2 regions of the Nonomuraea salmonea genome follow, and region 1 is predicted to be linked to the other one. Evidence: riboswitches for the same ligand, from Rfam matches in the RefSeq annotation. Region 1 holds a riboswitch; the other holds the start of a gene.
What was found. Region 1 has a riboswitch for cyclic di-AMP ahead of ACFFR3_RS12970 (CHAP domain-containing protein). Riboswitches for the same ligand answer to the same signal wherever they lie in the genome.
Positions count from the first base shown of each region.

Region 2: linked by a shared signal. The riboswitch ahead of ACFFR3_RS28930 (hypothetical protein) and the one ahead of ACFFR3_RS12970 (CHAP domain-containing protein) in region 1 are both predicted to bind cyclic di-AMP.

Region 1 covers NZ_JBHMCF010000011.1:564,420-568,589, forward strand. Annotated here, with positions in the region: gene ACFFR3_RS12955 (hypothetical protein) at 1-623, opposite strand, end outside; gene ACFFR3_RS12960 (aldo/keto reductase) at 717-1,532, shown strand; gene ACFFR3_RS12965 (Gfo/Idh/MocA family protein) at 1,615-2,568, shown strand; cyclic di-AMP (ydaO/yuaA leader) riboswitch at 2,686-2,822, shown strand; gene ACFFR3_RS12970 (CHAP domain-containing protein) at 2,835-3,533, shown strand; gene ACFFR3_RS12975 (ATP-binding cassette domain-containing protein) at 3,597-4,170, opposite strand, start outside.
Region 2 covers NZ_JBHMCF010000034.1:240,602-244,771, forward strand. Annotated here, with positions in the region: gene ACFFR3_RS28920 (MDR family MFS transporter) at 1-625, shown strand, start outside; gene ACFFR3_RS28925 (DUF5302 domain-containing protein) at 674-874, shown strand; cyclic di-AMP (ydaO/yuaA leader) riboswitch at 1,042-1,182, shown strand; gene ACFFR3_RS28930 (hypothetical protein) at 1,371-1,976, shown strand; gene ACFFR3_RS28935 (alpha/beta fold hydrolase) at 2,018-2,863, shown strand; gene ACFFR3_RS28940 (winged helix-turn-helix transcriptional regulator) at 2,897-3,253, opposite strand; gene ACFFR3_RS28945 (NAD(P)-dependent oxidoreductase) at 3,308-3,913, shown strand; gene ACFFR3_RS28950 (DUF4032 domain-containing protein) at 3,933-4,170, opposite strand, start outside.

The DNA.
Region 1 (4,170 bases):
TAGTGGTCGCGGCGGACGAGGCCGTTGCGGACGAGCGAGGTGCCGAGCACGACCGTACGCTCGGCGGGGCCCTCGGAGCTGGGCGGCTGCGCGCGCAGCCAGGCGAAGTCGTGGCGGACGAGCTGCACGCCGGCTTCCCGTACGGCTTCGGCGAGCCGGTCGTCCACGGGCAGGGCGGTGAAGACCGACACCTCGCTCAGCCGCAGCCGCAGCGCGGCGGCCAGGCCGAGCACGGCACGCAGCCGTCCCCCCTCGGCGCGGGCCCGCAGCAGCGGCCGGTACGGCCCGGCGGCCAGCAGTTCGAGCAGCCGCAGCGTGGCCAGCCCGTCGTCCACCACGACGACGCGTCCCGGCCTGGACAGCAGCCAGCGCAGCTGCACCCGTCCCGAGAAGGCGTCGCCCACCGCCAGCGCGCGGCGCGGCATGCGCTCACGCGGCTCGGCCAGCTCCAGCCCGCCGGGCAGCGCCATCGAGCGCAGCTCGCGCCGGGTGGCCTTGAGCGGGCGCAGGCCGGCGCGCGGCACGACGGCCGTGGCCGGGCCGAGGAGCCCGGCGTGGTGGGCCTCGACGGCGCACAGCATCTGGAGCGGTGACTCCACCCAGGCCGACGCCTGTTCGACCACTCCTGCCCTCCCGGGTGATGGGCCGTTCACGACCGCTTCAAGCTAGCCCGCCCGGCTTAAGCCGCCAGGAACGCGGCGTGAACAATGGAGGGTATGAACTCGCTCATGCTCAACACGGACGGCGTGCAGATCCCGCAGCTCGGTTATGGCGTCTGGCAGGTACCTGCCGAGGAGGCCGAGCAGGCGGTCACGACCGCGTTCAAGGCCGGCTACCGGCACATCGACACGGCCGCCGCCTACGGCAACGAGGAGGGCGTGGGCCGCGCGGTGCGCAACAGCGGGCTGCCGAGGGAGAAGGTGTTCGTCACGACCAAGCTGGCCAACGGCGAGCACGCCCGCGCCGAGGCCGCCTTCGACGAGTCGCTGGCCCGGCTCGGCCTCGACTACGTCGACCTCTATCTCATCCACTGGCCGATGCCGGGGCAGGACAAGTACCTGCAGGCGTGGAGGGCCATGGAGAAGATCTACCGGGACGGCCGGGCCAAGGCCATCGGCGTCTCGAACTTCACCGTCGAGACGCTCACCAGGCTCATGGACGAGGCCGACATCGTCCCCGCCATCAACCAGATCGAGCTCCACCCCTACTTCCAGCAGCGGCAGATGCGCGAGTTCCACGAGGCCAACGGCATCCTCACCGAGGCGTGGAGCCCGCTGGGGCAGGGCAGGGGGCTGCTCGACGACCCGGCGCTGCGGGTGCTGGCCGACAAGCACTGCAAGACGCCGGCGCAGATCGTGCTGCGCTGGCACCTGCAGCTCGGGAACGTGGTGATCCCGAAGTCGGTGACGCCGGCGCGGATCGCCGAGAACATCGACGTCTTCGACTTCATCCTGGACGCCGAGGACCTGGCGGCCATCGGGGCGCTCAGCCGGGGGCAGCGGCTCGGGCCCGACCCGGACTCGTTCGAGTGACGGATGTGACAAAACGACATTCCTGATATTTCCGGCACCACCGACATAAGCCCATATTTGCCTTCCGTATACGATCGCCGGCGTGCGAGATTTCACTTGGGGAATAGCCGCCACCGGCGGCATCGCCCGTACCGTGGGTGCGGCGATCGTGGCGGAGCCCGGCATGCGGGTGGCCGCCGTGGGAAGCAGGAACCTGGCCAGGGCGCAGACCCTGGCGTCGGATTTGGGCGCCGAGTCGGCGTACGGGTCCTATGAGGAGCTGTGCGCCGACCCGGCGGTGGACGCGATCTACGTCGCCACCCCGCACGCCCAGCACCTGCAGGTCGCCGCCGCCGCCATCGCGGCGGGCAAGGCGGTGCTGTGCGAGAAGCCGCTGGCCGCGACCGTGGACGACGCGGAGAAGATGGTGCGGCTGGCCCGTGAGGCCGGGGTCTTCCTGATGGAGGCCATGTGGATGCGGTTCAACCCGCTCATCAGGCGCATCAAGGAGGATCCCCGCTTCGGGGAGATCCGGTCGGTCCAGGCGAGCTTCGGCTTCGCCCATCCGTACGACCCGGCGCACCGCCTGTGGGCTCCGGAGCTGGGCGGCGGCGCGCTGCTCGACCTCGGGATCTACCCGTTCGGGCTGGCCCAGCTCATCCTGGGCATGCCCACCGGCCTGCACGTCACCGGCTCCCTGGCCCCGAACGGCGTTGACGCGGAGGCGGCCGGCGTCTTGCGTTACCCCGGCGGGCGGCACGCTCTCGTGGCCACCTCATTGCTCGGGAATTACCCGAACGGGGCCAGTGTTGTAGGTACCCAGATGCGGGCGGACATCCAGGCACCGTTCTGGGCACCGCAGCGGATCGTCCTCTCCGGGCCGGCGATGGAGCCGGAAGAGCACGTGCTCGACCCGGCCGACAACGGTTACGCCGGAGAGCTCCGCGAAGTCCGCGCCGCCACGGCCGAAGGCAGGACCGAATCCTCGATCATGCCGCTTGACGAATCCCTTGCCATGATGGGGCTTCTGGCCGAGGCGCGCAGTCAGCTCGGCTGACTTTACTTTTATGGATTTGTAATCCTCTTGCCTCATGTATTACCTTATGGGGCATCTTGAGGCATACGTCCGGTTTGTCCGGCTATGTCAGACCATCGCACGACACATCACAGGATCGTCCTGTGACCGCTGAATCCGCCACGCGCGGAACCGGGGACCCATGTCCTTTGGGGTGAATCGGCACTTCGGTGCCGTAGGGCAGCTTCCACGCCCGAACCCGTCAGCTAACCCGGTAAGCGGCATGGAAGCAAGGAGTAACCCCCTCGATGGCCAAGCATCGTCTTACCGCTGTCTCGAAGAGCACCATCGCCCGCGCCGTCCTCGGCGCCGGCGTCCTGGCCTCGGCCTTCGGCGTCCCCGCCGCGGCCCACGCCGACACCTCCACCGCCGTCGCCGCGGCCACCGCCGCGAAGCACCCGGCCACCGCGCTCGCCGCCCACAAGGCGAGCGAGCGTGACGAAACCAAGATCACCGCCACCGCCGACCAGGTCCTGGCCGTCGCCAGGGCGCAGGTGGGCGTCTCCGAGAACGCCAGCGGCGGCGGGACCAAGTTCCAGCAGTGGTACGCCAACTCCCAGCGTGCCGCCGAAACCGTCGCCCGTGACGGCGGCAGCCGCGCCGCCTACCTGAACGCCGCCTGGTGCTCGATGTTCGTCTCCTGGGTCGGCGAGCAGACCGGCGCCCGCCCGCAGGTCGGCTGGGACGCCTGGACCGTCGCCCACGCCAAGTGGTTCGCCGCCAACCAGCGCTTCGGCCACGAGGCCAAGCCGGGTGCCGTGGTGTTCTTCTCCTGGAAGGGCGGCAAGTCCCTGAGCGACATCCAGCACGTGGGCTTCGTCGTCAAGGACAACCACGACGGCACCATCTCCACCATCGAAGGCAACACCGGCAACGGCAAGGTCGAAGAGCGGGTCCGGCCGAAGTCGCAGGTCGTCGGCTACGGCTACCCCGAGTACGCCGGCTGACCTTCCCTCACGTCCCTCTTCCTGACAGCGGAACGCGCGCCCCTTCCCGGGGGCGCGCGTTCGTCATGTCAGGAGATCGGCGTACGGCCCCGGGATCTGGCTGAGCCGGTCGTGGGTGCCGCACTGCACGATCCGGCCTTCGCCGAGGACGACGATCAGGTCCGCCATCCGCACGGTGGGGAAGCGGTGCGTGATCAGCAACGTGACGGCTCCCGGATGGCCCTTGGCCGCCTCGGCGTAGCGCGCGAAGACCGCGCTCTCGGCCGGTGCGTCCAGCGCGGCGGTCGGCTCGTCCAGCACCAGCAGCAACGGCTCCGTCCGCATCGACCCGCGAGCCAGGGCCAGCCGCTGCCACTGCCCGCCGGAGAGCCGTACACCGTGCTCGAACGTCTCCCCCAGCTCGGTCTCCAGTCCCTGAGGCAGCCCGGCGACCACCTGGCCGGCGTCGGCTCGTTCCAGCGCCCCCGCCACGGCCGCGGGGTCGCGCAGCTTGGGGAGATCCCCCACGCCGACCGTCTCGCCGGCCGTGAGCTCGAAGCGGACGTGATCCTGGAAGACCGCGCCGACCCTGGCCTGCCACGCGTCCTGCGCGAGGTCTCCGAGCGGGCGGCCGTCCACCAGGATCGTGCCACGCGAC
Region 2 (4,170 bases), on a different contig from region 1:
GGGTGTCGTCTTCCTGCCCCGCTACTTCCAGGAGGCGCTGGGCGTGGCCGCCACCGAGTCGGGGCTGCGGATCTACCCGCTGACGCTGGGCATGGTCGCCGGCAGCGTGCTCATGGGCGCGCTGATGTCGCGGACCGGGCGGTACAAGCCGTGGCTGCTCGTCTCGCCGTTCCTGCTGGTCGCGGGCGCGCTGCTCTGCCTCAACCTGGCGGTGGACAGCCCCGGCCTCGCGGTCGCGCTGTGGATGCTGCCGCTGGGGCTCGGCATGGGGCCGATGCTGTCCGGGCTGACGGTGGCCGCGCAGCAGTCGGTGGAGCCGCGCCACCTCGGCGTCGCCTCGGCGAACCTGGCCTTCTTCCGGCAGATCGGCGGCTCGGTGGCGCTGGCCGTCGGCGGCACGCTCTACACGGCGGAGTTCGCCGCGAGCGTACCCGGGGCGGGTGCCGCAGCCGCGCACGCCTCCGCAGCCGCGCTGGTCGTGCCGTCGCTCGGGGTGGCGGGCGCGGTGATCGCCCTGGTCGCGCTGGTGGCGCTGCCCGACAGGCGGCTCGCGGACCCGGCAGAGCCGGCGGACCGGCCGCCGCGGCGGCCTGAAGACACGGTGGAGGCCGGTTTCGCGTCATGAGCGGGGGCGTGCGAAGCTTTGAGTGTCCCCAACACCATGGAGGTCCTCATGGCGGATACACCGGAGCCGGAAGTCAGCGAAACTCCCGAGGACGAGATGAAGCGCAAGTTCCGCGAAGCGCTGGAGCGCAAGCGCAGCCAGCAGGCGGGCTCGGGCGCGGGTGGCAGGGGCGTCGACCCATCGAAGATTCACGGGGCGCACGGTCCGGCTGCCAATAAGAGATCGTTCAGGCGCAAGAGCGGCGGCTGAGGACTGAATCCTCAGGGGGCACGGCATGCCGTGCCCCCTTTTTGTATGCATTCCCGCTGAAGGTAGATCTTTGTCCGATTCGTGGTGAAACGTTTGCGGGTGTCCGATCCCGTCGTTAGAGTGTTCGCCATTACCAGCCGGTGACCTAGTCCTTACCCAAGACGGACGACCGGCTGGCGCCGAATCCCGAACCCTTCGGGAACCGGGGAACCACCCGCATTCGGGGTGAATCCGGCCCGCGCGGCCGGTAGGGCAACTCCACCGCCCGAACCCGTCAGCTAACCCGGTAGGCGTGATGGAGAGGATCACGTATTACATGTTCCAGCGCGTCGTACCCCCAGACCGCTCTTTGACGGCCGCCCGCTGAGCGGCCCCCTTCCCCAGGCTCGTCATTTGCGCTCCGCGTAGCGCCGCGGGGTCCCCCGCCCCGCCGCGCCCCCATCCCCTCGCGCCCGAGCGCAACTCCCCCGTCCCCTCGTGAAGGGTTTGCTGCTTCATGTCTGCTCGTTTCAGCCTGCGTTCCCTCGCCACGCTGACCGCCTGCTGCGTCGGCATGCTGACCTGCGCCAGTACGGCCGCGCACGCCGACACCCCCGACAAAGACAGGAAGATCCTGCTCAAGGGCTCGACCACGGCCTCGTACTTCTGGGACGACGCCTCCGGCCGGGCCGGTGACACCGGGCTGCCGGCCAGCGGCAAGCCCATGCAGAAGGGTCTGGCGGCCAGCCCGAGCTGGCCGCTGATGACCGAGGGTTACGTGGTCTACAAGGGCAAGAAGGCGCCCTTCTTCGTCGGTGACCGCGGGCCGGGCGAGCCCTCCAACCGCGGCATCATGCTCGACCTCGACGCCAAGACGTTCGCCGAGCTGACCGGCGGCAGTTTCAACTCCAGCACGCTCGGTGTGGACGGCGTCGGCGGCCAGGGCCACATCGAGGTCGAGTACGTCATCACCAAGTGGGGCGACGGCGTGGGCAAGAAGAACCACCCGGTCCCGTTCTCGACCGGCGCCTGGTCCAGGCGTGACAGGAACCCGGCGCCCCCGCCCGCCGACCAGGAGCAGGACTCCCAGGCCGGTGGCATCGCCGTACCGGCCGCCCGCTGACGGCTTTACGCCACGCGTACCAGAATGACATTCTGGCCTGCGTGACGACCCGTGTAGCCGCAAACGGCATTGAGATCGCCTATGACAGCTTCGGCGCACCCACAGGGCGGCCGCTCCTCCTGATCATGGGGCTCGGCGCCCAGCTCATCCAGTGGGACGAAGGGTTCTGCCGGCTCCTCGCGGAGCAGGGACACCACGTCGTACGGTTCGACAACCGCGACGCGGGACTGTCCACGCACATCCACGACGCGGGCGTCCCCCAGCCGGGGGCGCCCGCGCCGTATTCGCTGACGGACATGGCCGCCGACACCGCCGCGTTCATGGACGCCATCGGCTGGCCGTCCGCGCACGTCGTGGGCGCCTCGATGGGCGGCATGATCGCCCAGACATTGGCCATCGAGCACCCCGAGCGGGTGCTGACCCTGACCTCCATCATGTCCACGCCGGGACCCGACGTCGCCCCGCCCACCCCCGAGGCGATGACCGCGCTCATGACGCCGCCGCCGGCCGACCGCGCCGGCGTGCTCGACCAGTCGGTGGTGACCTGGTCGACGATCGGCTCACCGGGCTACGAGCTGGACGAGGAGGCCATCAGGGAACGGGCCGGCCTGGCCTACGACCGCTGCTTCGATCCGGCGGGCACGGCCCGGCAGTTCGCGGCGATCAGGGCGTCGGGCGACCGTACGCAGGCGCTGGCCGGCGTCCGCGCCTCCACGCTGGTGATCCACGGCGAGGCCGACCCGCTGATCCCGGCGGCCGGCGGCCGGGCGACGGCGGAGGCGGTGCCGGGGGCGCGGCTGGTGACGTATCCGGGGATGGGGCATGACCTGCCGAAGGCGCTGTGGCCCGACATCGTCGCCGAGATCACCAAGTTGACCGCGTCCTGAACCCTCCGGCTCTGGTCGGCCCGCTGGGGCCGATCAGAGCCGCGCGTGCTTCTCGCGGCAGCGCATGATCTCGTGGACGTTGTCCTCCGCCCACTCGGCCACCACCGAGATCGGCCCGTGCAGCGAGCGCCCGAGGCCGGTCAGCGTGTACTCGACCCGCGGCGGCACCTCCGCGAACGCCTCGCGCGTCAGCAGCCCGTCCTGCTCCATCGCCCGCAACGTCTGGGTCAGCACCTTGGGTGTGACCCCGCCGATCCGCGCCCTGAGCTGGGTGAACCGCATCGGCCCCCCGATGAGGCAGAGCAGCACGAGGGCCGACCACTTGTCGCCGATCCGGTCGAGGACCACCCGGGTCGGGCAGTCGGGATCGAAGACGTCGCCAGTATCCATGAGGTACTTATAGCACGATGAAGTAACCAGTACCCGATGGATACTCTTGGCCGTATGAAGATCCTTGTCTTTGGCGCGACCGGCATGGTCGGGCAGCGCATCGCCGCCGAGCTCCGTGACCGCGGCCACGAGGTGACCGGCGTCAGCCGCAGCGGCGGCCCCGTCAAGGGCGACGTCCGCGACACCGCCACCCTGGCCCCCGGCCACGACGCCGTCGTCTCCGCCGTCGCCCCGCCGCGCGACGGCACCGAGCCCGAGCCGCCGTTCATCGAGGCCAACACGGCGCTCACCGACGGCCTGCGCGCGGCAGGGGTGCGCCGGCTGATCGTGGTCGGCGGCGCCGGCAGCCTCCAGGTGGCCCCCGGCCAGGACCTCGTGGACACGCCCGAGTTCCCCGAGCTCTACAAGAAGGAGGCGCTGGCCGGGCGGGCCCTGCTGCGCTTCTACCGCGAGGTCGACGACCTCGACTGGACGTTCGTCTCCCCGGCGGCGGAGATCGCGCCGGGGGAGCGCACCGGCGTGTTCAGGGTGGGCGGCGACACCCTGCTCAGCGACGAGCAGGGCCGCAGCTTCATCAGCGCAGAGGACTACGCGGTCGCGATCGCCGACGAGCTGGAGAAGAACGCCAACGTGCGCAAGCGCATCTGCGTGGCCTACTGATCGGGCTTACTGATCGGGCTCACTGATCAGCGTCCTTCGGTAGCAGCGCCCGCTCGTCGGGCTTGTGCACGAGGATGTTGTCCACGTACGAATCCACCGCCTTGGCCAGCCCGACATCGGCGCCGGCCTGCTCCGACAGGTACCACCGGTGGTCCAGGATCTCGTGGAAGAGCTGCGCGGGCTCCAGCTTGCCGCGCAGCTCGGCCGGGATCGCCTCGACCGTCGGCTGGAACACCTCGGCCAGCCACCGGTGCGCC